DNA from 3 places in the Bradyrhizobium sp. 62 genome. Region 3 is predicted to be linked to each of the others. Evidence: predicted binding sites of a transcription regulator. Region 3 holds the regulator's gene; each other region holds the start of a gene.
The links. The regulator LexA, encoded in region 3, represses DNA repair genes until DNA is damaged. The targets are predictions, from matches to a motif close to TGTTCNNNNTGTGTTCNG.
Positions count from the first base shown of each region.

Region 1: the regulator LexA is predicted to act here: its motif matches at 1,837-1,854, upstream of IVB47_RS29600 (DUF3072 domain-containing protein).
Region 2: the regulator LexA is predicted to act here: its motif matches at 6,232-6,249, upstream of IVB47_RS14495 (single-stranded DNA-binding protein).

Region 1 is NZ_JADPIT010000032.1:44,547-52,046, forward strand. Features, by position in the region: partial or broken gene IVB47_RS29585 (PDZ domain-containing protein) at 1-557, shown strand, start outside; gene IVB47_RS29590 (hypothetical protein) at 827-1,189, shown strand; gene IVB47_RS29595 (DUF6496 domain-containing protein) at 1,196-1,501, opposite strand; gene IVB47_RS29600 (DUF3072 domain-containing protein) at 1,588-1,800, opposite strand; gene IVB47_RS29605 (hypothetical protein) at 1,916-2,137, shown strand; gene IVB47_RS29610 (hypothetical protein) at 2,156-2,365, shown strand; gene IVB47_RS29615 (hypothetical protein) at 2,458-2,706, opposite strand; gene IVB47_RS29620 (hypothetical protein) at 2,802-3,059, opposite strand; gene IVB47_RS29625 (hypothetical protein) at 3,198-3,419, shown strand; gene IVB47_RS29630 (HWE histidine kinase domain-containing protein) at 3,416-4,906, opposite strand; partial or broken gene IVB47_RS29635 (response regulator) at 4,920-7,500, opposite strand, start outside.
Region 2 is NZ_JADPIT010000015.1:827,749-839,355, forward strand. Features, by position in the region: gene IVB47_RS14480 (KUP/HAK/KT family potassium transporter) at 1-1,687, shown strand, start outside; gene IVB47_RS14485 (BA14K family protein) at 1,948-2,340, opposite strand; gene gyrA (DNA gyrase subunit A) at 2,453-5,197, opposite strand; gene IVB47_RS14495 (single-stranded DNA-binding protein) at 5,570-6,067, opposite strand; gene IVB47_RS14500 (outer membrane beta-barrel protein) at 6,525-7,307, shown strand; gene IVB47_RS14505 (outer membrane protein) at 7,540-8,229, shown strand; gene uvrA (excinuclease ABC subunit UvrA) at 8,506-11,490, shown strand; gene IVB47_RS14515 (DinB family protein) at 11,538-11,607, shown strand, end outside.
Region 3 is NZ_JADPIT010000015.1:933,233-944,839, forward strand. Features, by position in the region: gene IVB47_RS14975 (hypothetical protein) at 1-24, shown strand, start outside; gene glp (gephyrin-like molybdotransferase Glp) at 244-1,455, shown strand; gene lexA (transcriptional repressor LexA) at 1,631-2,332, shown strand; gene IVB47_RS14990 (hypothetical protein) at 2,797-3,231, shown strand; gene IVB47_RS14995 (ComEC/Rec2 family competence protein) at 3,371-5,650, opposite strand; gene IVB47_RS15000 (DUF2171 domain-containing protein) at 5,746-5,979, opposite strand; gene IVB47_RS15005 (SgcJ/EcaC family oxidoreductase) at 6,065-6,451, opposite strand; gene IVB47_RS15010 (glutamine--tRNA ligase/YqeY domain fusion protein) at 6,471-8,147, opposite strand; gene gltX (glutamate--tRNA ligase) at 8,314-9,741, shown strand; gene gltA (citrate synthase) at 9,938-11,242, shown strand; gene IVB47_RS15025 (ROK family transcriptional regulator) at 11,420-11,607, shown strand, end outside.

The sequences.
Region 1 (7,500 bases), on a different contig from region 3:
AGGAGGCGCGCGGCGCGATCGTCGACAATCCGCAGGACGGCAGCCCGGCGGCGAAGGCGGGCATCGAGGCGGGCGACGTCATCACCGCCGTCAATGGCACCGCGATCAAGGATTCCCGCGATCTCGCTCGCACCATCGCCACCCTGGCGCCGGGCACGTCTGTGAAGCTCGACGTCGTCCACAAGGGCGACAGCAAGACGGTGACACTGGCGCTCGGCGAGTTGCCGAACGAGCGGCAGGCCAGAGCCGACGAGGGCAAGTCGCAGCCGGATGCCGGCATGCCGCCGCGTCTCGGACTCAGCCTGGCTCCGGCCGGCGACGTGCAGGGCGCCGGCCAGAAGGGCGTCGTCGTCACTGAAGTCGATCCGCAAGGGCCGGCCGCGCAACGCGGCATCCAGACCGGCGACGTCATCCTCAATGTGGGCGGCAAGGCTGTCGCCAATATCGGCGATGTCCGTTCGGAGCTGGCGCAGGCGAAATCGTCCGGCAAGCGTAGCGTGCTGCTGCAGGTCAGAAGCGCGCAGGCGACCCGTTTCGTCGCGGTGCCGCTCGCATAAGGCGAACGTCCATCGGCGCAACTCCAAAAAGGCGGCCCCCCGGGCCGCCTTTCCTGTTCGCCTTCAGGATTCCGGATGTCCGCCGATAACATTCTCGTTAACGGCAGGGAGGATGACCCGGTTCGTCCGAAAAAGCCGTGTTCGCTCATCACAATTTCGGATCTCGTAGGGACTCGGCGGCAATGAAGCCGCCGGGACGATTGCAAGCGTGGAACTTCGAACTTGCCGCCGCTGAGCCGGCCGGCAATTCGCATTTGATCGGTGCCGACATGGATCGATTGAAGCTCTCGCTGAGGACTGCGCTGCTCGTGGCGCCATTCGTGCTGTGGGGCGGAATCGCTCTCGGGCGTGACGACGGCCGCTACGCGGATTCTCCCCTCAAGCCATGGTTCGACGGTCTGCGCAGCCATCTCGGTCCGTGCTGCTCAGATGCGGATGGGTTTGCCGTCGCCGATCCCGATTGGGACTCGCACAATGGACATTATCGCGTGCGGCTCGACGGCGAGTGGGTCGACGTCCCGGACGAAGCCGTGATCACCGAGCCGAACCGGGCCGGCCGCACCATGGTGTGGCCGGTGAAGACCGCGTTCGGCGTTTCAATCCGCTGCTTCATGCCGGGCAGCATGATCTGACGGAGGTCAGCGCGACCGTTTGGAGGATTTGCGCTTCGACGTCTTCTTCGAAGTCTTTCTCGAAGTCTTCTTGGATGTTTTCCGAGATGTCTTCTTTGACGTCTTTCGCTTCGCGGCTTTCTTCGGGACCTTCTTGCCCTTCTTGCGCGCTTTCGATAGGCCGATCGCGATTGCCTGCTTGCGGCTCTTCACGCGTCCGCCTCGACCGCCCGGTCCGCTTTTCGCGGTACCCTTCTTGTAGCGCTTCATCTCGCCTTCGACGTCGCTGCCGGAGCTGCGCGAGTAGCGGCGCTTCTTTGCCTTGCGTGCCATGCATGTTCTCCCTTGGCCTGGGAAAACAATCCGAGACAGGCATGGTTCCGAAAGCGCGCATGCACGTCCCGGATACGCGGCTTAGTCTAGAACGAATCCGCCAGCTCGATCTCGGCTTCCAGCACCTGAATGCGCCGTGCTGCCTCGCTGGAGGACAGATCCCGCGCATATTGCGCGGGCTGATACGCCTCTTCGCTCAGCCGTTTCAGCCGGAGGCCCTGCGCCCGCGTCATCTGCTCGGTGAGGAAAGTCTTGGCGGTGAGGAGAGTCTTGGCGTCGTATTTACCCTGAACCTGCATGTCGCTTCTCCCTTCTGAAATCGTGACTTGACTATATGTTCTTATTTTGTTCTAACAAGTCATGGACAACAGAATTAATGAAATTCGACGTAAAATCAGCGCCTTGAGGCTTGAAATGGCCGATGTCGAGGCGTCCGTGCGCGAGCTCGTCGAGCGCGATCGCGACTGCACAGAGAAGGCCTTGGCGCAGATGGATCTGCGCCGGAAAATCAATCTGCTGATCGGCGAATGGAAGGCTGCAGGTGGCGGCGATGTCCTGCCGAATGTCCGCGACAGGATGAGCCTTCGTTCCGCGAAGGCATCAGGTAGTCCTCTGCGCGTGATCGCGCGCCGCTGAAAGCTTTGGGAGCGCACGGTGGAGGAAGACCCGGATGCGTACCGGATTCTAAAGCTGCGCGCCGAGATTCTCGAACTGGGCTCTGCCATCCGGCAGCTGCAACGGGAGGGGCTCGACGACGCCGCGGCCCAGCTCTTGATCGCGCGCAAGCGCGCACGACTCGATCATCTGGTGAGAGCTGATTCCGGCAGCGTCCATCCTGACATCCTGGGAAGCCATCGGAGCTGAAGCCTGCGCGCAACGCGGCCCGAGAAAAGTTTGTTCGAACACGCAAAAAGGCCCCGCGATCGCGGGGCCTCTATGAGTTGGGCGAACAAAACCTACTTGGTGTTGCTCATGCCGCCCTTGTTGTTCGTCATGGTGCCGCCCTGATCGGAGCCGGGACCGGAGCCGCCCTGACCGGAGGGATCAGCACCCTTGGAGGACTTGGTGTTGGCGCCTGTGGTGGTTTGCGACGATGACATCGAGGATCCGTGTTTTGCCTTGTGCGACTTAGCCTGCACCGCGAACGGCGCGGCGGTGAGGCCGGTGGCCAACATCACGGCAAGAGCGAGCTTGGTGGTCTTCATGTGCGGGAACTCCCTGAGTTGAATTGACGCAGGCAGCCAACTGCTATTCGTCGCAGGAGTTCCGAACAAAGAAGTTCCGGTAAATCTCGCATCCTTCAAGATTGCTTGTCTTCTGCGAGGATGAATACGACGCCGGTGAGTGTCGCCCCGATCGCGAACGTCGTCACCAATGTGAGGGCGAAAACGACAACGGCCTGGCTTCCGCCGTGACTCAGCAAATTGGCGACGGCTGGATTGGACAGCACGAGCAAGAGGCTGAAAGCGAGCCCTAAGGCTGCGCCCATCATGGCGTGCGTCATCAGCTTGACGAGCCCGCTCGGAGAGATCAGGTCCGACGACTTTTTCGCGCGCATGGAACTCTATCCCGATCTCGCAAGCAACGCCTGCGACACGCGCCGGTTCCACCCGCATGAAGGAATCGTTATTGCCCGCTTCATCCGACGTTCATGCCGGGTGGGCGAGAATGACCGCGCAACACGGGAACATTCGATATGGGTAAGGTGGTCTTTCTCTATCGCTCTCTGGCTTATCGCAACGCCGCCGCGGACATCCTCCGCAAAGCGCGCAAGCTGCCCCGCGGCGCGGAGCGAAGCGCGGCGTGCCGCTATGCCAAGGCTCTGCGCGATCTCGCCCAAACGGAAGCCTGGCTCGAAGGACGGGTCGCGCGCGAGCCGCAAACGACGCAGCGCAGGAAGAGTGCGGCCTCCGGTTAACCGGACGCGCGCTGCAATTCGGCGGAGCTGGCGGCTTCGAAGTTGCCGGGCGCGGTCGTCGCGGCAGTCTTGCGGACCAACGGCACATCGAGCCGGCACAACAGACCCTCGGCGCGCCAATCGAATCGCGCCTGCCCGCCGAGCTGGGACTCGACGCTCGCAAGCAGGCTCCGCGTACCAAAGCCGCGGGATTTCGGCGTCATGACGAGCGGGCCGCCGGACTCCTCCCAGGTCAGCGTGAGCAGCTCATCCTCGACCTGCCAACCGATCGCGAGCCGTCCCGTCCGCGTCGAGAGCGCGCCATACTTCGCCGAGTTGGTGAAGAGCTCATGCAGGGCCAGCGCCAGCGTCTGGGCGGTTGCCGGCAGCAACTGAACTTCGGACCCCGCCAATTTGATCTGGCCGCCGAGGGAATAGGGCGCAAGCTCCTCGTCGATCAGCTTCGAGAGTTCGGCACCCTGCCAGCTCGACAGCGACAGGATCGTATGCACGCGCGCCAGTGCATTGATGCGTCCCTCGACGGCGCTGACATAGGCTTTGACTTCGTCGGCGCGGGTGAGGCGCACGATCGATTGCGCCAGCGCAAGCGCATTCTTGGCGCGATGATCGACTTCCCGCGCCAGGAGAGTCTGCCGTTCCTCGGCGCGCTTGCGTTCGGTGATGTCCACCGTCACGCCGCTGACGCGCATCACCCGACCGCTCTCGTCAACCGTGGCGGCGGCCGTGCCGACACACCAGCGCACATCGCCGTCGGGCCGCACGATGCGGAACTCCGTTTCATAGGAGCGTGTGCCCTTGTTGAATTCGGCGATCGCCTTGCGCAACTGATCGACGTCGTCCGGATGCAACAGCGCCTGAACGTTGGCCGGATTCACCTCGAAGCTCTCCGGGCCAACACCAAAGATGCGGTATTGCCCCTCGTCCCACATCCAGTCGCCGGTGATCCAGTCCCAGTCCCACGAACCCATCTTGCCGGCGGCGATCGCCATGCTGCGCCGCTCTTCGCTCTCGCGGAGCTTTGCGGTGGAATTCTCCAGCTCGGCGGTGCGTGCACGCACGCGGTCCTCGAGATCCTGGTTCAGCCGTTCGAGTTCGCGCGTCTTGCGATAGAGCTCTGCAAACACCTTGACCTTGGCGCGCAGCACCTCCGGCACGACCGGCACCGGGACGTAGTCGACAGCGCCCATCTCGTAGCCGCGCAGGCGGTCGATGTCGCTGACTTGAATGGCCGAGATGAAGATCATCGCGGTCTTCTGGAAGCGCGGGTGCTCGCGGATCATCGCGGCGAGCTCGAAGCCGTCGAGCTCGGGCATGCAGACGTCGACCAGGATCACCGCGATCTCGGTCTTGAGCAGCACCTCCAGAGCCTCGCGACCGGACGAGGCGATCACGAGGTTCTGGCCGAGATCCTTCAGGATCACCTCATAGGCGAGCAGCTTGGCCGGCTGGTCGTCGACGAGGAGGATGTTGACCTTTTCGTGGTCCATACGGGCATCCAACTCAGCGGTGCAGCCACATGCGGATTGCAAGCAGCAATTGATCGGTGTTGACGGGTTTGGCGAGGTAGTCGGACGCGCCGGCCTCGAGACATTTCTCGCGGTCGCCTTTCATGGCCTTGGCCGTCAACGCAATGATCGGAAGACGGGCGAAGGTCGGATTTTCACGAATGACGCCGATGGTTTGATAGCCATCCATCTGCGGCATCATGATGTCCATCAGCACGATGGCGATCTCCGGATTGGATTCAACCAGAGCCACCGCCTCGTTGCCGGTCGTGGCCGTCAGCACCTTCATGCCGCGTCGCTCCAGCACGCTCGACAGCGCGAAGATGTTGCGGGCGTCGTCGTCGACGAGCAGGGCGGTCTTGCCGATCAGGTCTTCGTCGGAACTGTTCAGCTTCTCGAGCATGCGCTGCTTCTCGACCGGCAACTCCGTGATCACGCGGTGCAGGAACAGCGCGGTCTCGTCAAGAAGGCGCTCCGGCGATTCCACGCCCTTGACCACGATGCTCCGCGCCATGGTGTGGAGCTCCGCATCTTCCTCGGCCGACAGCTCGCGGCCGGTGAAAACGACGACCGGAACGTTCGACAGCGCGTCGTCGTTCCGGATCTGGTCCAGCACCTCGAAGCCGGTCATGTCGGGCAGCCGCAGGTCGAGCACGACGCAATCACAGGGGTTCTCACGCAGCATCGAGAGCGCGTCGGCACCGGTGCCGGTCGTCACGATCTCGATGTCGTCGTGGTGCAGGAGCTCGCGGATCGAGAGCTGCTCGGCCTCGTTGTCCTCGACGATCAGCAGCCGCTTGCGCCGTGGCCGCGCGTATTCCTTGATCTGCGTCAGCGCGGCCGCGACGCCCTCGGTCGTCGTCGGCTTGTTGACGAAGGAGAAGGCGCCGCGCGCCAGCGCATGCTGGCGGTCCTCGTCGAGCGTGATGATCTGCACGGGGATGTGGCGGGTCAGCGGATTGTGCTTGAGCTGGCTCAGCACGGTCCAGCCGAGCATATCAGGCAGGAATACGTCGAGCGAGACGGCCCTCGGCTGGTATTGCTTTGCAAGTTCCAGCGCCTCGGCGCCGCGGGCGGCGACCAGCACCTTGAATCCCTTGTCGCGCGCGAGGTCGACCAGCACGCGCGCGTAATGCGGGTCGTCCTCGACGATCAGGAGGATGCTGTCGCCGGGTTCGAGGTTGAGCCGGTCGTCGGGAAGCTGCTCGATCACGCGCTGCGGTTCGGCTGTCGCGGGCTGCAGCGCCGGCGGCTGGCTCTGTTGAGGCGTCGCGCGGGGCGCGAGCGTCGGTCCGGAATATTTCAGCGGCAGGTAGAGCGTGAAGCACGAGCCCTTGCCCGGCAAGCTGCGCAGGTGGATCTCGCCGCCGAGCAGGCTTGCGAGCTCACGGCTGATCGCAAGGCCGAGGCCGGTGCCGCCATATTTGCGGCTGGTGCCGGCATCCGCTTGCTGGAACGCCTCGAAGATCAGCTTCTGCTTCTCCAGGGGAATGCCGATGCCGGTGTCGGACACTTCGAATGCGATCACCGCCGGCGCCGAGTTCAGCACGGGATGATCCGTGCCCCAGCCGCCGACCGCGGCGGCGACCTTCAGGCGGACCTCGCCCTCGGCGGTGAACTTGAAGGCGTTGGAGAGCAGGTTCTTCAAAACCTGCTGCAGGCGCTTGGAGTCGGTGACGAGGCTGCGCGCGAGGTTCGGATCGACGTCGATCTTGAACGAAAGGTTGCGGTTCTCCGCCTCGTGACGGAACGGCCGACCGACCGTCTCGAGCAGGTTCGCGGTCAGGATTTCCTCGGCGTCGACCGTTACCGTACCGGATTCGATCTTGGAGAGATCGAGAATGTCGCTGATGAGATTGAGCAGGTCGGTGCCGGCGCCGTGGATGGTGCGGGCGAATTCGACCTGCTTGCCGGTAAGATTGCCGTCCGGATTGTCGGTGAGCTGCTGGCCGAGGATCAGGATCGAGTTCAGCGGCGTGCGCAGCTCGTGGCTCATATTGGCCAGGAATTCGGACTTGTACTTCGAGGTCAGCGCGAGCTCGGTCGCCTTTTCCTCCAGTGCGCGGCGGGCCTGCTCGATCTCCTGGTTCTTGCGCTCGACTTCGACGTTGCGCTCGGCGAGTTGCTGCGCCTTCTGTTCGAGCTGATCGTTGGTCTGCTGCAATTCGCGCTGCTGGGTCTGGAGCTCGCCAGCGAGCTGCTGCGACTGCTTGAGCAGGCCTTCGGTCTGCATCGTCGCCTCGATCGAGTTGAGCACGATGCCGATCGAGTCCGTGAGCTGCTCCAGGAAGGTCATCTGTGAGGTCGTGAAGGAGGTCAGCGAGGCGAGCTCGATGACCGCCTTGACCTGGCCTTCGAACAGCACCGGCAGCACCACGAGGTTCTTCGGCGCGACGCGAAGCAATGCCGAATTGATCGGCACCACGTCGGGCGGAATGTCCGCAATAACGCGCGGGCGCCGGTCGAGCGCGCATTGGCCGATCAGGCCGTCGCCTAATGGCAGCACGCGCGGATACGGATAGACGCCATCGCCGGCATAGGAGGCAAGCAGCAGGAGCCGCGGACTGTCTTCGTTC
Region 2 (11,607 bases), 110 kb from region 3:
AAAGTATGCGCTGCTGATCCTGCGCGCGGACAACCGCGGCGAAGGCGGCATCGTCGCCCTGCTGGCGCTGCTGCACGCGCGCAACGCCCAACCCGGCACCTGGCGCGCGCATCTGCTGGTCGTCGGCCTCGTCGGCGCCGCGCTACTGTACGGCGACGGCGCGATCACGCCGGCGATCTCGGTGCTGTCAGCCATCGAAGGTCTGAAGGTCGACGCCCCCTCGCTCGCGCCGGCGGTGGTGCCCGTGACCGTCGTCATCCTGATCGGACTGTTCATGATGCAGAAGCAGGGCACCGGCTTCATCGGCCGTATCTTCGGACCGGTGATGCTGGCCTGGTTCTTCGTGCTGGCAGCGCTCGGCATCCACGGCATCGTCAAGGCGCCGGCGGTGCTGGCGGCGCTGAGCCCGCTCTATGCGTTCGACTTCCTGATCCACCAGGATTTTCATGTCTCCTTCGCGATCCTGGGGGCGGCATTCCTCGCGGTGACCGGCGGCGAAGCCATGTATGCCGACATGGGGCATTTCGGCCGCCTGCCGATCCGCCTGGCCTGGTTCGCGATCTGCCTGCCCGCGCTGGTGCTGAACTATTTCGGCCAGGCCGCGCTGCTGATCACCGACCCCACCATGATCGAAAATCCGTTCTTCCAGCTCTGCCCCGACGCACTGCACTATCCGCTGGTCGCGTTCTCGGCGGTCGCGACCGTGATCGCCTCGCAGGCCATCATCTCGGGCGTGTTCTCGCTGACGCAGCAGTCGATCCAGCTCGGCTTCCTGCCGCGCATGCAGATCCGTCACACCACGAGCGCAGCGATCGGCCAGATCTACGTGCCGTTGGTGAACTGGCTGCTCGCCGCCGCAACGCTCGGTGCCGTCCTGAGCTTCGGCAGCTCGGAGGCGCTGGCCGGCGCCTACGGCATCGCAGTGTCGCTGTTGATGGCTATCACCACGCTGCTCGCGGCCCTGGTCGCGATCCAGTGGGGCTATTCGCCATGGCTCGTGGTGGCCGTGAACGGCTTCTTCTTCGTAATCGACGTGATCTTCTTCTCGGCCAATTCGATCAAGCTGTTCGAGGGCGGCTGGTTTCCGTTGATGCTCGCGGCCTTCGTCGCCTTCCTGATGCTGACTTGGCGCAGCGGCGTGAAGCTCGTCGAAGCGGCACGCGCGAAGCTGCGCCAGCCCGAGGAGGATCTGATCCAGACCGCGGTCAACAAGTGCAGCGCCAGACTCCCCGGCACCGCCGTGTTCCTGGCGTCGGCGCCGCGCGGCGTGCCGCTGGCGCTGACCCAGTTCGTCAAGCACAACCACGTGCTGCACGAGCGCATCGTCCTGGTCACCGTGCTGATCGAGGAGCTTCCTCACATTGCCGACGAAGACCGCACCGAGGTGATCGAGATCATTCCCGGCATTACCCGCGTCATCCTGCACTACGGCTTCATGCAGAACCCGACGATCTACGAAGGACTGACCCTCGCCTGCCGCCACGGTAAGTTGCCCGGCATCGACCTCTCCGACATCACCTATTACGTCGGCCGCGAGACCATCATCCCGCGCGAGGACGTGCCGGGCATGTGGGTCTGGCGCGAAACCGTGTTCGCCTTTCTGCAACGCAACGCCGAGCGCTCAGCCGCGTTCTTCGGCGTGCCGACCAAGCAGGTGGTAGAGTTCGGCACGGAGCTGGAGATTTAGCAGGCCCCGGCCCGGCTAAAGCAAGCATCGACGTCGAGCCGCAGCTGGACCACAAATTACGCTCGCGGCGGCGAGCTGATGCTGGCCCACGATGACAGTGAATTAAACTGAGGTATCAACGTTCCGACAATGCGTTCCCCTCCGCCGGAAGCTCGCGAGTGGGATATGACCACTTCAATATCGATGCACTGTCAGCCGGCACAGAGCTGGAGCGAGTAGCTCGGGAGCCACGTTGATAGCGCGGCTCCCTCGCTTGTCCGTTATGGACAGGCGTAACGCTGCCCGTCGTAGGCCAGATACGTTCCCGAGGCCGGATCGTAGGACTTGTAGCGTTGGGCACAAGAGCTCACAGCATCCTGGCGTGCCTGGCTGTTTGCGATCGCGCCGCCGATAATCGCTCCGGCCGCCAGTCCGCCGATCACAGCTGCACCGGTTCCGTAGCCCCGATGTCCGTAGCCATGGTGATATCCGCGATGGCCATGACGCCAACCGGGGCGATACTGGACCGTCTCGACATTCGCTCCATTCACACCGAGCGTTTGATCTACTTGAAGCGGCGCAGCCGAGGCAGATTGCATAGTGGCCAGAGCGGTCGCACCAGCGAGAGCGGCAGCAAGCAGAGTTCGGGATTGTCGCATGGTAAACTCCGTCATTTCATCAACGCGGAGCCAACAAGCGCATCCTGATGCAGTTCCTGCATGAAACAGGTTTAATCAATCGCGTCACAAGGTCAAACGCATGGACGCAGGCGCGCGGCAGGGCGCATCACTCCCCGTTTGCGTCTCCGTTCGCTCCGTTCCCGCTCTCGGCCTCTTCCGTGATGTGCTCGACCGAGACGACGTGCTCGTCCTCGGCGGTGTCGAACACGATCACGCCCTGGGTCGAGCGGCCGGCGACGCGGATGCCTTCGACCGGGCAACGGATCAGCTGGCCCTTGTCGGTGACCAGCATGATTTGATCAGCATCTTCCACCGGGAAGGAGGCCACCAGGTTGCCGTTGCGGTTGTTGACGCTCATGGCCACGATGCCTTTGCCGCCGCGGCCCGTGGTGCGGTACTCGTAGGACGAGGTCCGCTTGCCATAGCCGTTGACGGAGACGGTCAGCACGACCTGCTCGGCCGCCGACATCTCGATGTAGCGCTCCTGGGCGAGCTGGTAGCTGCCGGAGGTCTCTTCGGCCTCGGCGTCCGCCGCCGGCTCCTCGGCCGCAGCTTCGCCGGCGACCGCACGACGCATCTTCAAATACGCCGAGCGCTCGTCGGACGTCGTCTCGACGTGGCGCAGGATCGCCAGCGAGATCACCTTGTCGCCCTCGGCAAGCGCAATGCCGCGCACGCCCATCGAGGTGCGCCCGGTGAACACGCGCACGTCGGTGACGGGGAAGCGGATGCACTGGCCGCCGGCGCCGGTCAAAAGCACGTCGTCGTGCTCGGTGCATATCTGCACGTCGACAATAGCTTCGTTGTCGTCGAGCTTCATCGCGATGATGCCGGAGCGGCGGACGTCGACGAAGTCGGACAGCTTGTTGCGCCGGACGTTGCCGCCTGTCGTGGCGAACATCACGTCGAGATTGCCCCAGGTGGACTCGTCCTCCGGCAGCGGCATGATGGTGGTGATGCGCTCGCCCTGCTCTAGCGGCAGGATGTTGATCAGCGCCTTGCCGCGCGCATTCGGCGCGGCCATCGGCAGGCGCCAGACCTTGATCTTGTAGACCTGGCCGCGCGAGGAGAAGAACAGCATCGGAGTATGCGTGGACGCCACGAACAGCCGGCTGACAAAATCCTCGTCGCGGGTCTGCATGCCGGCCCGGCCCTTGCCGCCGCGGCGCTGGGCCCGATAGGCCGACAGCGGCACGCGCTTGACGTAGCCGGCGTGAGAGACGGTGACGACCATGTCCTCGCGCTGGATCAGGTCCTCGTCCTCGACCTCGCCTTCCTGCTCGATGATGACGGTGCGGCGCGGGGTGGCGAACTCGGCCTTCACTTCGGCGAGTTCGGACTTGATGATTTCAAGCACGCGGTCGCGCGAGCGCAGGATGTCGAGATAGTCGGCGATCTCGCCGGCGAGCTTGTCGAGCTCCTCGCGGATTTCGTCGCGGCCGAGTGCGGTGAGGCGTTGCAGGCGCAAATCGAGAATGGCCCTCGCCTGCTCCATCGACAGCCGGATCGTGCCGTTCTCGCTGATGCGGTGGCGCGGATCGTCGATCAGCGTCAGCATGTCCTCGACGTCGCGGGCGGGCCAGTCGCGCGACATCAGGGTGTCGCGCGCGGTCGTCGGGTCGGGCGAGGTCCGGATGACGCGGATCATCTCGTCGATGTTGGCGACCGCGATCGCGAGACCGACCAGGATATGGGCGCGATCGCGGGCCTTGGCGAGCAGGAACTTGGTACGCCGCGTGACGACCCGCTCGCGGAAGTCGACGAAGATCGCCAGCAGGTCCTTCAGATGCATGATCCGCGGACGGCCGCTGTCGAGCGCCACCATGTTGACGCCGAAGCTCGTCTGCAGCGGCGTGAACCTGTAGAGCTGATTCAGCACCACATCCGGCACGGCGTCGCGCTTCAATTCGATGACGACGCGGTAGCCGTCGCGATCGGATTCATCGCGCAGGTCGCCGATGCCCTCGATCTTCTTTTCCTTGACCAGCTCGGCGATGCGCTCGACCATCGTCGCCTTGTTCACCTGGTAGGGAATTTCGGTGATGATGATCGCCTCGCGCTCCTTGCGGATGGTCTCGATCGCGACCTTGCCGCGCATCATGACCGAGCCGCGGCCGAGGTGATAGGCGGCGCGGATGCCTTGCCGTCCGAGGATGACGCCGCCGGTCGGGAAATCCGGTCCCGGCACGATGTTGATGAGCTCGTCGATGGTAAGCGCAGGGTTGTCGATCAGCGCGACGCAGGCGTCGATGACCTCGCCGAGATTGTGCGGCGGGATGTTGGTCGCCATGCCGACCGCGATGCCGCCGGCGCCATTGACGAGCAGGTTGGGGAACTTGGCCGGCAAGACCGACGGTTCGGTCTCGTTGTTATCGTAGTTCGGCTGGAAGTCGACCGTGTCCTTGTCGATGTCGGCCAGCAGAGCCAGCGCCACCTTCGTCAATCGGGCTTCGGTATAACGATAGGCAGCCGGGGGATCGCCGTCGACCGATCCGAAATTGCCTTGGCCGTCGATCAGCGGCACGCGCATGGAGAAGTCCTGCGCCATCCGGACCATGGCGTCGTAGATCGACTGGTCGCCATGCGGATGATATTTACCGATGACGTCACCGACCACGCGGGCGGACTTGACGTACTTCTTGTCCGGCGTGTGCCCCTGCTCGTTCATCGAGTACAGGATGCGGCGATGCACCGGCTTCAGACCGTCGCGGGCGTCAGGCAGCGCCCGCGCCACGATCACGCTCATGGCGTAGTCGAGATAGGACTTCTTCATCTCCTCGAAGATGGAGACGGGGCGAATATCCGAGGGTTGCGCCGGCTGGTCGCCGGGCTTGTCGTCGTCGTCAGCCAAGGGGAAATCCGGTGAGGTTTTATCTGGGAATCATATAGCGCATCGAGCCTCTGATAACCACCCTCGCGGCGATCTGGGAAGCGCTTTTTCCGCCTATTTTTCCAACAACTTAAGCCCTTGCGAGCGGTGTCTTGGACAGCCCCCGCATCGCCCTTGCAAAATCGCCGCTCACGCGTCGAAAATCGCGCGGCGAGCTTGCCCCGTCAGCGCGCTTGCCAAGCCGCAATCCGAGCTCTCCCGAAACATGAAGCGGGCCCGGAAATCCCGAGCCCGTCCTGCCGATTAGTGGGATTTTCTGACACGAGATGAGAAGCGCCGACCATCCGGCCGGCGCGTCCGCATCGAAACGCCCCGCTCTCAGAACGGGATCGCTCAGAACGGGATATCGTCGTCCATGTCGCTGTTGCGGCCACCGCCGCCAGCGGCAACGGGGCGCCGCGGTGCGCTGCTGACCGGACCGGAGGAGCCGAAATCGCCGCCCGGCTCTTCGCCGAAGCTGCCGCCTCCCCCACCGCCGCTACGACCGTCCAGCATCGTCAGGGTGGAGTTGAAACCCTGCAGCACGACTTCGGTCGAGTACTTCTCGACGCCGCTCTGGTCGGTCCATTTGCGGGTCTGGAGCGCACCCTCGACGTAAATCTTGGCGCCCTTCTTCAAATACTGTTCGGCGACCTTGCAGAGCCCTTCATTGAAGATCACGACGCGGTGCCACTCGGTCTTTTCCTTGCGCTCGCCGGTGGCCTTGTCGCGCCACGTCTCCGAGGTGGCGACGCTCAGATTGGCGATCGGCCGCCCGTCCTGGGTGCGGCGGATTTCAGGATCCTTGCCGAGATTTCCAACCAGAATGACCTTGTTGACGCTTCCCGCCATCTCCGCTCTCCGCTCCGAATGCCACTGAATTCAAGAAGGCCGGTCCGCTCCGCGCGTTCCGCCGTGCCTGTTGAGGCGACCCTATACGCTCGCCGAACGCTTGCGGACGACGATCAGTCCGTCGCCCCTCCGGTTATCCCCACATATAGCATCGACCTCCTGTTCGTTCCAGATTTGTTCTTGGCGAAACGACGCATCGATGTGTGGCGTCGATCGGCCAATGTAGTGCGGGAATGCGCGCAGCGGCTGGAGCCTTTGTAGGTTCCCGAAAACGAGGAAAGAACTTAACGTTCAGTAAGTTATGGGTACTCGCGCTGCCCCGTTCTTGTTGCATTTCGGAGACGGACTTTGCCGCCCCGTAGAGCTACGGTTTCCTCGCACTTAGTTCATATGGGCCCGCGCGCCTGATCAGCCGCTTCGGGAAAGAAAGAAGCGGACGAACCTGGGGAGACTGGCAATGAATAAGCTTCTTGTTGGTGCAATCGGTGCAGTGGCGATGGGCCTGTCGGCTCCCGCGAGCGCGGCGGATATGGCCGCGCGTCCCTACACCAAGGCCCCCGCGCCGGCGATTGCCACCATCTACGATTGGAGCGGCTTCTATATCGGCATCAACGGCGGCGGTGGCTCAAGCCACACGTGCTGGGACTTCGTCACGCCCGCGACCGGCGTTTTGGTCGGCGAAGGCTGTCACAATGCGACGGGGGGCACCGTCGGTGGCCAGATCGGCTATCGCTGGCAGTCCGCCAATTGGGTGTTCGGTCTCGAAGGCCAAGGCAACTGGGCCGACTTCCGGGGCGACAATGTGAGCACCCTCTTCCCGGGTACCGCTTTGGTGACGGGTGATCGCAACCGTTCCCGCATCGACGCTTTCGGCCTCATCACCGGTCAGGTCGGTTACGCCTGGAACAACGTGCTGTTCTACGTGAAGGGCGGCGCCGCCGTCGTCGGCGACAAGTACGACATCTACGCTGCTACAGGTACGCCCGTCGCGGGCGCGCTGCTGGCTTCGGCGCGGGAGACTCGCTGGGGTGGTACGGTCGGGGCCGGTCTGGAGTTCGGCTTCGCCCCGAACTGGTCCCTGGGCTTTGAGTACGACCACATCTTCCTTGGCGATCGCACGATCGGCTTCACAACGCCCCCGGGTGGGGTCTTCGGCAGCGACCCGATTCGGCAGGACGTCGACATGGGCCTCGTCCGCCTGAACTATCGCTGGGGCGGTCCGGTGATCGCGAGGTACTGATCGAACTGACATCCATCAAAGCAAGGCCGGCCTCGCGCCGGCCTTTTTCGTTGCTGTTCCCCTGGGGGAACCAAAGGCCAGTAATTGCACCATTTTCAGGCCGCTGTGGCTTTCCAGTGACACAACTTGCGGCTTCAATGGTGTAAGTACGGCCTCAGTTGGGCAAGTGAGTCCGATGCCCTTCCCTATCGTGGAAGGCACAATCAGAAACTGGGACTGGGATTAGTTGAAAATGAAAAAGGTTTTGTTGGCTTCGGCCTGTTTGTTCGCTCTCGCTGCCCCGGCCTCGGCCGCTGATCTGGCGGCGCGTCCCTACACCAAGGCCCCGGTGGCCATGGCTTCGGTCTACAACTGGACCGGCTTCTACCTCGGTGTTGTCGGTGGCGGCGCCTGGGAAAATTCCTCGACCGACCCGAAGATGAAGGGCGGCTTCGTCGGCGGTACCGCCGGCTACAACTGGCAGACCGGCAATGTCGTGTTCGGCATCGAGGCCGATGGTGCCTGGGCTGACGTCAGCGCGTCGGTCACCGGCCCCGTTGCCGTCCCCGGCTTCGGCCTCGTCAGCACCACCCTCAGCTCGAAGACCGATGCGATGGGCACCGTGCGCGGCCGCATCGGCTACGCCGTCAACAACGTCCTGTTCTACGGCACCGGTGGTTACGCCTGGATCGACAACAAGCTCAGCATCAGCGCGCTCGGCGTGACCGTTTCCGACAGCAAGTGGCACTCCGGCTGGACCGTCGGTGCGGGCGTCGAAGCGTTCTTCGCTCCGCAGTGGTCGGTCAAGGGCGAGTACCTCTTTCGCAGCCTCGGCGGCGAGACCTACTTCTCGGGCGCCCTGCCCACCGGCACGCTCGAGTTTCACACCGTGCAGGTCGGCGTGAACTATCACTTCGGGGGCCCGATCGTCGCGAAGTACTGATCTTCCCTATCGACGCCATCGTGTTACGAAAGGCCGGCCTCGCGCCGGCCTTTTTGTTTGCCGGGCACGTTACTGCGCAGTTCCACCGCCCTGCTCCTGCCAGATGCCGCCAGCGTGCCAACAATCGGTTGACGATTCGCAGACGCCACTGGAAATCCGTCCCCGTTCTTCCTACGTTCGCTCACATACCCATCGGCGCCGATCCCGGTTCCGGGCGAAGCGCGCCTATTCAGTTGGCGCGATCGCGCGCTTTTGGATTCCCTGAGGACCACCAGGATGGATGAAGTGATCAAGGCGAAGCGCCAACAACAGAACGCGGGATCAAACCTGCGCGCAATAGCGATCCGTGGCGCGCGCGAGCACAACCTCAAGAACGTCGACGTCGAGATTCCCCGCGATAAGCTGGTGGTGTTCACGGGGCTGTCAGGCTCCGGCAAATCCTCGCTCGCCTTCGACACCATCTACGCCGAGGGCCAGCGCCGCTACGTCGAATCGCTGTCGGCCTATGCCCGCCAGTTCCTCGAGATGATGCAGAAGCCCGACGTCGACCAGATCGACGGCCTGTCGCCAGCGATCTCGATCGAGCAGAAGACGACGTCGAAGAACCCGCGCTCCACCGTCGGCACGGTGACCGAAATCTACGACTATATGCGCCTGCTGTGGGCGCGCGTCGGCGTGCCCTATTCGCCCGCCACCGGCCTGCCGATCGAGAGCCAGACTGTCTCGCAGATGGTCGATCGCGTGCTGGCGCTGCCCGAGGGCTCGCGCCTCTATCTGCTCGCGCCGGTCGTGCGCGGCCGCAAGGGCGAGTACCGCAAAGAGCTCGCTGAATGGCTCAAGAAAGGCTTTCAGCGCGTCAAGATCGACGGCGCCTTCCACGAACTCGCGGAAGCGCCCACGCTCGACAAGAAATTCCCGCACGACATCGACGTCGTCGTCGATCGCATCGTGGTGCGCGCCGACATCGGCCAGCGCCTTGCCGAGAGCTTTGAGACCGCGCTGAAGCTCGCCGAGGGCCTCGCCGTCATCGAATATGCCGACGCACCGGCCGCTGCGGCCGCGCCTGCCGAGGAGAAAAAGAAGACCGCAAAGATCCACGACAAGAGCGGACCCGAGCGCATGCTGTTCTCGGAAAAATTCGCCTGCCCGGTCTCCGGCTTCACGATTCCCGAGATCGAGCCCCGGCTGTTCTCGTTCAACAATCCCTATGGCGCCTGCCCCGCCTGCGGCGGCCTCGGCGTCGAGCAGCATGTCGACGAAGACCTCGTCATTCCCGACAAGGAACTTGCCATCGGCAAGGGCGCGATCGCGCCCTGGGCCAAGTCCTCGTCGCCCTATTACATTCAGACGCTGACTGCGCTCGGCAAGCACTACAAGTTCACGCTGACCACCAAGTGGAAGGATCTGCCCAAGAAGACGCAGAACGCGATCCTCCATGGCTCCGGCGAGGACGAGATCAAGTTCTCCTACGAGGACGGCGTCCGCTCCTACGACACCAAGAAGCCGTTCGAAGGCGTCATCACCAACATCAACCGCCGCTATCGCGAGACCGAGAGCGAGTGGGCGCGCGAGGAGCTGGCGAAGTATTTCCACGACGTGCCCTGCGAGGCGTGCCACGGCTTTCGGCTCAAGCCCGAGGCGCTCTGCGTCAAGATCGGCGGCAAGCATATCGGCGACATCTCCGAGATGTCGGTGAAGGGCGCCGGCGCGTGGTTCGAGACCGTGCCGGAGGCGCTGAACACCCAGCAGAACGAGATCGCCGGCCGCATCCTCAAGGAGATCCGCGAGCGCCTCACCTTCCTGCTCGACGTCGGCCTCAACTACCTCACGCTGTCCCGCTCCTCCGGCACGCTGTCCGGCGGCGAGAGCCAGCGCATCCGTCTGGCCTCGCAGATCGGCTCGGGGCTAACAGGCGTGCTCTACGTGCTCGACGAGCCCTCGATCGGCCTGCATCAGCGCGACAACGCGCGCCTGCTCGACACGCTGAAGCGACTTCGTGACCTCGGCAACACCGTAATCGTGGTCGAGCACGACGAGGACGCGATCCTGCTCGCCGACCACGTGCTCGACATCGGCCCCGGCGCCGGCATGCATGGCGGCAACATCATCGCCGAAGGCACGCCCGCCGAAATCATGCGCAACCCCAACTCGCTGACCGGCAAATATCTCACGGGCGAGCTCGAGGTCGAGGTGCCGGAACGGCGTCCGCCGAACCATCGCCGCACCATCAAGGTGGTCAACGCGCGCGGCAACAACCTCAAGAACGTCACGGCCGAAATTCCGCTCGGCCTGTTCACCTGCGTCACCGGCGTCTCCGGCGGCGGCAAGTCGACGTTGCTGATCGACACGCTGTACAAGGCGATCGCCCGCAAGCTGAACAATGCCAGCGAAGGCGCCGCACCGCACGACCGCATCGAGGGCCTCGAGCACATCGACAAGATCATCGACATCGACCAGTCGCCGATCGGTCGCACGCCACGCTCCAACCCCGCGACCTATACCGGTGCCTTCACGCCGATCCGCGAATGGTTTGCCGGCCTTCCCGAGTCGAAAGCGCGCGGCTACGAACCCGGCCGCTTCTCCTTCAACGTCAAGGGCGGCCGCTGCGAGGCCTGCCAGGGCGACGGCGTCATCAAGATCGAGATGCACTTTTTGCCTGACGTCTACGTCACCTGCGACGTCTGCAAGGGCAAGCGCTACAACCGCGAGACGCTGGAGGTCCTGTTCAAGGGCAAGAGCATCGCCGACGTGCTCGACATGACGGTCGAGGAAGCGGCCGAGTTCTTCAAGGCGGTCCCGCGCGTGCGTGAGACCTTCCAGACCCTGCACCGCGTCGGTCTGGATTACATCCATGTCGGCCAGCAGGCCACGACGCTCTCGGGCGGCGAAGCCCAGCGCGTCAAGCTGGCCAAGGAGCTGTCGAAGCGCGCCACCGGCCGCACGCTCTATATCCTGGACGAGCCGACCACCGGCCTGCATTTCCACGACGTCAAGAAACTCCTGGAGGTGCTGCACGAGCTGGTCGCGCAGGGCAACACGGTCGTCGTCATCGAGCACAATCTCGAAGTCATCAAGACCGCCGACTGGGTCATCGACCTCGGCCCCGAAGGCGGCGACGGCGGCGGCGAGATCGTCGCCTGGGGCCCTCCGGAAGACATCGCGAAAGCGCCAAGAAGCTATACGGGCAAGTTCCTGGCGCCGGTGCTGGCGAAGGCACGGAAGCCGAAGCGGCGGCGCGCGGCGAGCGAGGCGGCGGAGTAGGTTACGCAGCGAGAGCATGCCGACACATTGTCTGAGGGAGACTGAGCTTGCCTGCAGGACTTGTGCAAACCTATCGTGCGTTCGCCCACAATAATGCCTGGGCAAATCACCGGCTGC
Region 3 (11,607 bases):
ACTCACGGGCAGCCAGGGAGCTGATCGATGCAGGCCGGGGCGCTCGTCGTTCTCGTCTTGCCATGACCATTGTCCTGCCGATCTGGCACGTTCTTCGGATCATGCCGCAACGCGCTTGATCCTGCCTTCCGGAACAATGCGGTGGGATGACTGCACCCGCTCGGCTGTTTTGCCTCTGCGCCCGCGCTCGGCTAGAAGACGTGCGGAACATTCGCCCGAACGTGCCGAGCAGGAGTTTTCGCCGTGGCCTTGATGCCGGTTTCCGACGCGCTTGCCGCGGTGCTGGCGGGTGCAGAGCCGCTGCCGGAGGAAATGATCTCCCTCGACCAGGCCTACCATCGCGTGCTCGCGCGTGACGTCGCGGCGCGGCGCACGCAGCCGCCGCAGGCGATGTCGGCGATGGACGGCTACGCGGTGCGAGCGGCCGATGCCGCGACGATCGATTCGGAGCTCACCATCATCGGCGAAGTCGCGGCGGGCCGACCGTTCGCGGGGATGGTCGGCGCCGGCGAGGCCGTGCGGATCTTCACCGGCGGCGTCGTTCCCGGTGGCGCGGACGCCGTCGTGATCCAGGAGGACACCGTCGCCGCCGGCAAGCGTGTCACGATCAAGGAAGCCGCGATCGCCGGTCGGCACATCCGCCCCGCCGGCGTCGATTTCCGCGAGGGCGACGTGCTCCTGCGCAAGGGAAGCCGTCTCACCGAGCGCGACCTCGCCCTCGCCGCCGGGATGAACCATCCGCACCTTGGCGTGTTCAGGCGTCCGAAAGTCGCGATTCTCGCCACCGGCGACGAGCTGGTGATGCCGGGCACCATGCCCGGCCACGGCCAGATCGTCTACTCCAACGGCTACGCCCTGCACGCGCTCGCCCGCAGCGAGGGCGCCGAGACCATCGACCTCGGTATTGCCGCCGACACGCTGGAGGCGACCACCGCCGGCATCCGCCGCGCCCGCGAGAGCGGCGCCGACATCCTGATCACGACCGGCGGCGCATCGGTCGGCGACCACGATCTGGTCCAGCAGGCACTGCGAGTCGAAGGCATCGCAATGGCGTTCTGGAAGATCGCGATGCGGCCAGGCAAGCCGATGATGCACGGGCGGCTCGGCGCAATGGGTGTGATCGGCCTGCCGGGCAATCCCGTGTCGTCCTACGTGTGCGCTTTCCTGTTCATGGTGCCGCTGATTCGCGCCCTGTCGGGCCGTTCGGTGATTCACCATCGCCGTGAACGCGCCGTGCTCGGCCGCGACGTCGGCGCCAACGACCAGCGCGAGGACTATCTGCGCGCGCATCTGGAGGAGCGTAACGATGGCACGCGCGTCGTTCTTCCCGTCAATCATCAGGACTCTTCGCTGCTTGCGAATCTCGCTGCAGCACAGGTACTTCTCGTGCGCGCACCGTTCGCGCCGAAGGCCGAAGCCGGCACGGCTTGCGAAGTGTTGCGGCTCCCCGTCTGAGCGTCCGGCAATGCGCGTTCCGCGAACTTTGCTCTGTTCACGGTAAATTAAGCAGTTGCGGAACATGTATCGAACATATAGTGTCCGTTCATGATTTGTTTCGAGCATGTAGCGGCTTATTGCCGAACTCTGCGTCTCGGAATCGGACGACATCAACCGGGGGACTTTGGTCGAGATGTTAACGCGCAAACAATACGAGCTTCTGCGGTTCATCAGTGAACGTCTGAAGGAAAGCGGCGTGCCGCCCTCCTTCGACGAGATGAAGGATGCGCTCGATCTGCGCTCGAAGTCGGGCATCCATCGCCTGATCACGGCGCTCGAGGAGCGTGGCTTCATCCGACGCCTGCCCAACCGCGCCCGTGCGATTGAAGTCATCAAGCTGCCGGAGCTCCAGGCAGCCGCCGGCAGCCGCCGCGGCTTCACGCCGAGCGTCATCGAGGGCAATCTCGGCAAGGTGCGTGCGAGCTCCAGCCTGCCCGCGGACGACGGCGAACGTCCCGTCGCGGTGCCGGTGATGGGCCGCATCGCGGCCGGCACGCCGATCGAGGCGTTGCAGACCCGCAGCCATACTATCAGCGTACCGCCTGACATGCTCGGCTCGGGCGAGCATTACGCGCTCGAAGTGCGCGGTGATTCCATGGTCGAGGCCGGCATCCTTGACGGCGACATGGCGCTGATTCAGCGCAACGAGAGCGCCGATACCGGCGACATCGTGGTGGCGCTGATCGACGACGAGGAAGCCACGCTGAAGCGCTTCCGCCGTCGCGGCGCCTCGATCGCGCTCGAGCCCGCCAACGCGGCCTATGAGGTCCGCATCCTGCCGCCCAACCGGGTGAAGATTCAGGGCAAGCTGATCGGGCTTTACCGGAAGTACTGATACCGGGCGTCCTTGATACCGGGAGTACTTCATACCGGAGGTGCTTGGCGCCGCGCGCGCTTCCGATCGGCATCGCCGGTCAGGGATTGGAGCGGATCATCGTCCGCTCCGGCTGGGTAGTCTTTCTGGTTCTGCACAGACTATCCGGCCCCTCCTTCGGCGCTGGCTCCTCGCGACGCCCACGAAGCGGAACTGGTTCGCGGCGCAAGTGTTCGAGGAAACAGCGGCCAGCGATCAAGCTCGACCGTTGCAGTCAAGCCGGCGATATTCGCGCACTGGCCTCCCGAATGCATCGCAACTCGCTTTGTTCCTATTGAATTCGGGAAAGATAATGTGATCGCGGCTCGCGGAAACCAGCCGCAGATTTGCCCACAACCAAGCAGAGCGTTCATGCTTCAACTCTGATAGAGGCCTGCGCCTCGATTAAGAGACGCGGGTTGCTATCCCAGCATGAGGAGCACCCGATGTGTGACTACAGCCTGCATGCCGTCGCGTCGCGCCCCGCCGAAGTCGGCGAGACGATCGTCACGACAAGCTTCCGCGGCACCTCGACGCGCGGCTTCGCCTCGGCAGCCGATCCGTCTGTTGCGGTGTGCCTGCTGCCGGGAACGGAGCTCGCCTTCACCGACGACGTCCGCTACGACAATCGCTGGATCTGGACGCGCACCATCAATTCCCGCGTGGGCAAGTTCGGCAAGATCGATCCGCACGTTCCCGACCGCCATCACGACGCGATCGAATTCCCCGACGGCAAATATGTGCTGGTGACGCAGCTCGTCGAAGGCCAGCGCGCGACCGTGCTGCAACTGCCCGTGACCCAGCCGGTGACGGAGCGCGAGCACAAGACGCAGATCATCGCCGACCGGCAGCCGACCGTCACGCACCTGCCGATCGGCTGACATAGCCGCCCTCCGGCTACGAGCTCGGAGGTCAGGATTGAATTGCCATCGCCGGTCGTGGCCGGCGAGTTGGTGTAGTTTGCGCCCGGCGAAATCCGAGCGCATGCACCGACCCACTGCGTCGCTCCGCACCGTCCGATCAATCGTCGGCCTGCAAGTCGGTCTCCGCCGGCGTCGCGTCCTTGATGCGGGGCGCGGTCGCCTTCGGCGCCAGGCTGCCGTCGAAATCACCCTCGCCAGCGCCGGCCGGCAACCAGGGGCGGCTCGTGCCTCTCGCCCTCACCGCCTGAACCACAAAGCCGTCACCACGCTGCGTTAGCGCCAGCGCGCTCTGGCTGGCGAGCCGCTGCCGATCGACCACCATCGCCGCGCAATCGGGCGGCGCGGGACGTGCCGTCACCACCAGCGCGGCCCGACTGCAATCGTCCGCGAGAGCGTCGACGCGCAGCGCCAGCGCGACCAGCCTCCCGTCGGCCAGTGGCGTCACGCAGCCGGATTCGTCACAGGACACGCCGTCGGCCAGCGAGGCTCTGCCGGCATCGCGCGGATCGGCGTCGGCAGCGAGCCATTCCTTGAGCAAAAAGCTGTCCTTGCTCGTCCTGATCAGGTGCAGATATCCGTCCCTGCCCCGCACCGCGACGCTGGCGCCATCCCCGGCAATCAGGATGTCGGGCTGCCGCGCCGACAGTCCCCAGAGGATCGCTGCCAGCAGGACCAGGGCGCCGGACCAGCGTAGCGGCGTGCGCAACAAGCCTAGCACAATGATTCCCAGGCTCGCCGCGATCAGCGGCGTGATCCCGAACGCCGGGATGCGGCCGACCGCGCCCGGCAATGCCGCGACCCAGCGCGAGACCGCGACCATCCACTCGATGCCGATCCCCATCAGCCACCAGAACACGCTGTCCAGCCCGAACGGCGCAGCAAGCAGCCCCAACAATCCCGCCGGCATCACCAGCGCCGAGACCACCGGCATCGCGCCGAGATTGGCAAGCACGCCAAACGGCGTGACACGGTGGAAATGGAAAGCGGCGTAGGGCGTGGTCGCAAGTCCCGCAATCAGCGAGGCCATGAACAGCATCGCGATCTCGCGGCCACCCCACATCGCAATGCGCGCGGTCGCCGAATGGTCCGGCGAGGCAAACAAATTGGGCATGCCGATCTGCACCAAGGCGACGAGCCCGAGCGTTGCCGCAAACGACATCTGAAAACTCGGATGCACCAGTGCTTCCGGCGCGACCGCCAGCACGATCAGCGCGGCGACAGCAAGCGTGCGAAAGGTGATGGCGCGGCGATCGACCATCACCGCGATCAGCACTACCGCCGTCATGAAGAACGATCTTTGCGTTGCGACCTCCGCGCCTGACAGCAGCAGGTAGAACGCAGCAGCGACCAGCGCGGCGGCCGCCGACCATTTCTTGATGGCGAAGCCGGCCGCAAGTCCCGGGATCAGAGCGAGCAGCGCCCGCACCGCGAAGAACACGACACCGGCAACGACGGCCATGTGATAACCGGAAATCGAGAGCACGTGGCCGAGACCGGAGATGAACATCGCATCGTTGACGGGCGTGGTGATCGCATCGCGCCGCCCGGTAAGCAGCGCGGTTGCGATCGCCCGGTTGTCGCCGTCGAGCGTCGCCCGGATGCGGGCATCGATCGCATCGCGCAGGCCTTGCATGAAGGCCGCATAACGCAGCCGCAAGCCGGCGGTCTCAGGCGGCGGCGCCACCGTGATCGCGCCCATCGCGAAGCCGGAGGCGCCGATGCCCTGGAAGAACATGTCACGCGAAAAATCGTAGCTGCCGGGCCGCACCGGCGCGAGCGGCGGCATCAGCCGTGCCTTCAGCTGAACGAAGCTACCGACCTCCGGCGCGGTGCCTTTGCGGACCGACAGGCGCACGCGCTCAAGCGTGACGTCGCTGCGTTGCGCCTCCATCGCAGTGACGCGCAGCACGAAACGATCGGTACGCTCGCGGATGTCGCGAGCCTCGACAAAGCCCGACAACGACACCGAATAGAGCGCCTTTGCCAGCACCGGGTGGGCGATGCGCGCCGTCTTCCAGGTCGCGACGGCAAAGCCGGCCGCGACCGCCGCGATCATGATGGCTGGGGCGAACAGCCGGCTCCGCCGCAACAGAGCCGCGCCAAGCAGGAGTGCGATGGCGGTAGTGGCAACGACCCACAGTACCGGCTCGTGATCGGCAGAGAAATAAAGCGCGATGCCGCAGCCAAACGCTACGGGCACCCACGGCAACAGCCGCCCGGCGCCAGCCTCGGCGCGTAGCCATGCGCGGAGGGTCTCGGCCAGCGAGGTCCAGAGGTCGAGGCCTGCAGGCGCGAGGCCGCCCGCGGACGCGGTGCGGCCCGCGGGCCACGTCCCTGCGATCCCCTGCGACCGTACCGGCCGGCCCGGCTCCGCCATTTCGTGCACTCGATGATACGCAACGAAGTCAGAAGCTACCGGAACGTGCAGGCGGGCGGATAGCGGTACGGATCAGGAACGAAAGGTTGCGATCGCTACTTTTCCTCTTCCATCGTCACAGCGACATCGGCCTTGGCCGACAGCCGGACCTTGTTGCCCTCGATATCGGCGACGAGGCCCTTGTCGATGAAGTGATGATGCCCCTTGTGGCTGCCCTCGCCGCTGTCCTTCTTGGTCAGCTTGATGCGATTGCCTTCGACCTTGTCGACGGTGCCGATGTGGACGCCGTCGGCGCCGATGACTTCCATATGCTCTGCGATGTTCTGCATGGTGGGTTCCTTATTGGGCCCACCCCAACGCGCGAGGTGCATGTTCGTTCTCTCACGAGGATGACGAAGTCGTGTGCTCCACTGGTCAGATCAGCGGCGCCTGCGACGAAGCATGGTGATTGACGATCTTCCAGTCGCCGTCCTCGCGCATGATGACCCAGCTCATCTTGACCGAGAAATCGGGGCGTTCGCCGGCGAGATCGAACGAGATGCTCGCGGCCATATTGATCAGATCAGGACCTGCCTGCGCCGCCTTCACCTCGGAAAATAACGCGCTCGGCTTGCGCCAGCGTGGCAGGCCGTTGAAATAGTCTGCGACGCCGTCCCTGCCCCGGTAGAGCTTTGGGTTGGAGCCGAAGAAGAACGCATTCCTCGCATAGAGCGATGAGAGCGCGGCCGCATCGAGCGTGGCGAAGCCGGCGCGCCATTTCGCGATGATGGCGGAAACGATGGCGTCGGCTTCGTTGCTCATTGTGGTCTCGCAGCTCTTTTCAGCCTTTGGCAACTTCCTTCGCGAACGTGTCGCGCAGACCGATGGTCCTGGAAAATACCGATCTGCCGGGCGTCGAGTCCTTGTCGCGTACGAAATAGCCCTGGCGCTCGAACTGCATCGGCTCGGTCGAATTGCTCTCGGCGACCGATGCTTCGACGCGGGCATCAGCGAGAATTTCCCGCGACTGCGGATTGAGGTCGGCCGCAAAATTCGAGGCGTCCGGGCTCGGATTGGCAAACAGCTGGTTGTAGACGCGGATTTCCGCGGGCACGGATGTTGCCGCCGACAGCCAGTGCATGGTGGCCTTGACCTTGCGGCCATCGGGCGCGTTACCGCCCTTGGTCGCGGGATCGTAGGTGCAGCGCAGCTCCACCACCTCGCCGGCATCGTTCTTGATGACGCCGGTGCACTTGACGAAATAGGCGTAGCGCAGCCGCACCTCGTTGCCCGGCGACAGACGGAAGAACTTTTTCGGCGGGTTCTCCATGAAGTCGTCCTGCTCGATATAGAGCTCGCGGCCGAACGTGATCTTCCGGGTGCCGGCAGAGGGATCGTCAGGATGGTTGATCGCCTCGAGCTCCTCGGTCTGCCCTTCCGGATAGTTCTCGATCACGACCTTGAGCGGCTTCAGCACCGCCATGCGCCGCTGCGAGGTGCGGTTGAGCTCCTCGCGGATGCAGAATTCGAGCATGCCGACGTCGACAACGCTGTTGGCCTTCGCCACGCCGATGCGCTTGACGAATTCGCGAAGGGCGGCCGGCGGCACGCCGCGGCGGCGCATCCCCGCCATGGTCGGCATTCGTGGATCGTCCCAGCCCGCGACATGGCCCTCGCGGACGAGCTGGGTCAGCACGCGCTTGGACAGCAGCGTGTAGGTCAGGTTCAGCCGCGCGAATTCGTACTGGTGCGGCTTCGAGGGCACCGGCAGCTTCTCGATGAACCAGTCATAGAGCGGCCGATGGTCCTCGAACTCCAGCGTGCAGATCGAGTGCGTGATGCCTTCGATCGCGTCCGACTGGCCGTGGGCATAGTCGTAGCTCGGATAGATGCTCCACTTGGTCCCGGTGCGCGGATGGTGCGCATGCAGGATGCGGTACAGCACGGGGTCGCGCAGATTGATGTTGCCCGCAGCCATGTCGATCTTGGCCCGCAGCACGCGCGCGCCGTTCGGGAATTCGCCCGCCTTCATGCGACGGAACAGGTCGAGGTTTTCATCCACGGTGCGATCGCGGAACGGCGAGTTCTTGCCGGGCTCGGTCAGCGTGCCGCGCGCAAGACGGATCTCCTCCTGGGTCTGGTCGTCGACATAGGCAAGCCCGTCTCGGATCAGCTGCTCCGCCCATTCATAGAGGCGATCGAAATAGTCCGAAGCGAAGAACAGGTTCTTGCCCCAGTCGAAGCCGAGCCAGCGCACGTCGGCCTGGATGGAATCGATATATTCCTGCTCTTCCTTGACCGGATTGGTGTCGTCGAAGCGCAGATGGCAGCGGCCCGGAAACTCCTGGGCGATGCCGAAATTGAGCGCGATCGACTTGGCGTGGCCGATATGGAGATAGCCGTTCGGCTCCGGCGGGAACCGGGTCACGATCTCCCGGTATTTGGCCTGATCGAGGTCGGCCTGGATGATGTCACGAATGAAATCGCGCCCAACCTCGTTCGCCACCGGTTCTGTCATTACGAAAATCCTGTAGGGAAATCAGCGGCCCTTCTGCCAAATTCCCTTGGCTGAGCCAAGGGCTTAAGCAAGGTCTCAAGCAACCCTTGGCGGTCCGCTGCCGGGCTTTAGTTATGCTCCGGTCCTGTTATATACCACCGCCTCCAATGCATAGGCCCTGCCAAGAATGACCTCTCCCGTCGTCACCCGCTTTGCTCCCTCGCCGACCGGCTTCCTCCATATCGGGGGCGCGCGCACGGCGCTGTTCAACTGGCTCTATGCGAAGAAGCACGGCGGCAAGATGCTGCTACGGATCGAGGATACCGACCGGGAGCGCTCCACCGAGGCGGCGATCGGCGCCATCCTCGACGGCCTGAAATGGCTGGAGCTCGGCTGGGATGGCGACGTTATCTACCAGTTCAGCCGCGCCGCCCGCCACCGCGAGGTCGCCGAGCAGCTGCTCGCCGAGGGTAAGGCCTATCGTTGCTACGCGAGCGCCGAGGAGCTCACCGCGATGCGCGAGAAGGCGCGCGCAGAGGGACGCACGCGCCTCTATGACGGCCTGTGGCGAGACCGCGATCCGGCGACGGCCCCAACCGACGTGAAGCCCACCATCCGGCTCCGCTCGCCCCAGACCGGCGAGACCGTGATCGAAGATCAGGTCCAGGGCCGCGTGGTCTGGCAGAACGAGAATCTCGACGACCTCGTCCTGCTGCGCGGCGATGGCAACCCGACCTACATGCTCGCGGTGGTGGTCGACGACCACGATATGGGTGTCACCCATGTCATCCGCGGCGATGACCATTTGATCAACGCGGCCCGCCAAAAGCAGATCTACGACGCGATGGGCTGGACGCTGCCGAGCATGTCCCACATCCCCCTGATCCACGGCCCGGACGGTTCGAAGCTCTCCAAGAGGCACGGCGCGCTTGGCGTCGACGCCTACCGCGCCATGGGGTACCTCCCGTCCGCGCTCCGCAACTATCTCGTCCGGCTCGGCTGGAGCCATGGCGACCAGGAAATCTTCTCGACCGAGGAGATGATCGCGGCGTTCGACCTCGCCAGCGTCGGCCGCGCAGCAGCGCGCTTCGATTTCGCCAAGCTGGAAAACCTCAACGGCCACTACATCCGCAATGCCGACGATCAATCACTCGTGAAGATGTTCGAGGACGTGCTCGACCACGTCGTGCCCAGCCGCGACGAGCTTAAGGCCAAGTTAAACGACACCACGCGCGCGCAGCTGCTGAAGGCCATGCCGGCCCTGAAGGAGCGCGCCAAGACGCTGATCGAGCTGATCGACGGCGCCTATTTCATCTTCGCGGACCGGCCGTTGGAGCTTGATCCCAAGGCGGCAGCGCTGCTGACGCCCGAGAACCGCAAGCTGATCGGCCAGCTTCATTCCGCGCTGGAGAAAGTCGAGATGTGGAGCGCAGCCAATGCGGAAGCCGCGCTGCGCGCCTATGCCGAGGAAAATAGTCTCAAGCTCGGCGCGGTCGCCCAGCCGCTGCGGGCGGCGCTGACGGGACGGACGACGTCGCCCGGCATATTCGAGGTTTTGGACGTCCTGGGACGCCAGGAAAGCCTGGGCCGGCTTAAAGATCAGGCCACGGAATAGGCCGAGGACCGCGCTAAGGACCCGGGCCCAAGGACCAGGCTACGACGTAAGTCGACCATGCGTGGCGCCATCTTGCAGCGCACACAGCAATAATATACCCATCTCAGCCGTACCTTCTGGAACATCCGGCCTGCCCCGCGATATCTCATCGGGGCCTCCGGGTCCGGCCCGTTTCACCATACATCGGGGACCTCTGATGGACGCAAAACCAAGCAATAAGACCGCCACACTGACGGTCGGAAACAAGAATTTCGATCTTCCGATCCACAGCGGCAGCGTCGGGCCCGACGTCATCGATATCGGCAAGCTCTACGGCCAATCCGGCCTGTTCACCTACGACCCGGGCTTCACCTCGACCGCGAGCTGCCAGTCCAAGATCACCTATATCGACGGTGACGCGGGCGTGCTGGAATACCGCGGCTATCCGATCGAGCAGCTCGCCGAGAATGGCGACTTCCTCGAGACCTGCTATCTGCTGCTGTTCGGGGAGCTTCCGACCGCCGCGCAGAAGAAGGATTTCGACGACCGCGTGATCCATCACACGATGGTGCACGAGCAGATGGCCCGCTTCTTCCAGGGCTTCCGCCGCGACGCCCATCCGATGGCGATCATGGTGGCGGCTGTCGGCGCGCTCGCCGCGTTCTATCACGACTCAACCGACATCAACGATCCGAAGCAGCGCATGATCGCCTCCATGCGCATGATCGCCAAGATCCCGACGCTGGCTGCGATGGCCTACAAGTACACGGTCGGCCAGCCCTTCGTGTATCCGAAGAACTCGCTGAAGTTCGCCGAGAACTTCCTGCATATGTGCTTCGCCGTGCCGTGCGAGGACTACAAGATCAACCCGGTGCTTGCGGATGCACTGGACAAGATCTTCATCCTGCACGCCGACCATGAGCAGAATGCCTCGACCTCGACGGTGCGTATCGCCGGCTCCTCCGGCGCCAACCCGTTCGCCTGCATTGCCGCCGGCATCGCCTGCCTGTGGGGCCCGGCGCATGGCGGCGCCAACGAAGCAGCGCTGGCGATGCTCGCCGAGATCGGCTCGGTCGACAAGATCCCCGAGTTCATCGCCAAGGTGAAGGACAAGAACTCTGAAGTCCGCCTGATGGGCTTCGGTCACCGCGTCTACAAGAACTACGATCCGCGCGCCAAGATCATGCAGAAGATGTGTCACGCCGTGCTCAAGGAGACCGGCCATGGCGACGATCCGATGCTGAAGGTGGCGCTCGAACTCGAGAAGATCGCGCTCAGCGACCAGTACTTCATCGACCGCAAGCTCTACCCGAACGTCGACTTCTATTCGGGCATCACGCTGAAGGCGATGGGCTTCCCGGTCTCGATGTTCACCGTGCTGTTCGCGGTCGCCCGCACCGTCGGCTGGATCAGCCAGTGGAGCGAGATGATCGAGGATCCGCAGCAGAAGATCGGCCGTCCGCGCCAGCTCTACACCGGCGTCACCCGCCGCGACTACGTCGCGATCAAGGACCGGAAGTAAGTCGAGCCATCACGGCTTTCGAAGCGGCGCCATCTCCGGATGGCGCCGTTTTTTGCTTTGCGCCGATACAATCTTGCTGCCGCGCACAACAACAAGTCGGCGCAATGCCTCGGCCGGCGCTTGACGTCGAAACGCTTCGCGCGCAAATTCTTACTCTAAGTAAGAATGACGACAGGGATGGAAATGCCGGAGCAGCCGAGAAGTCGGCGGCAGACGCGTGCTGCCATTTTGACTCATCTGCTTCAGTCCGGCGGGTCGTTCCGGCCGCCGCTGGCCAAGGCCGTGCGCCTGTCGGAAGCGAGCCTGTCGCGCATCCTGTTCGACCTGAAGGCCGAAGGCCTGATCGAGGAAGTGCGGCGCCCTGC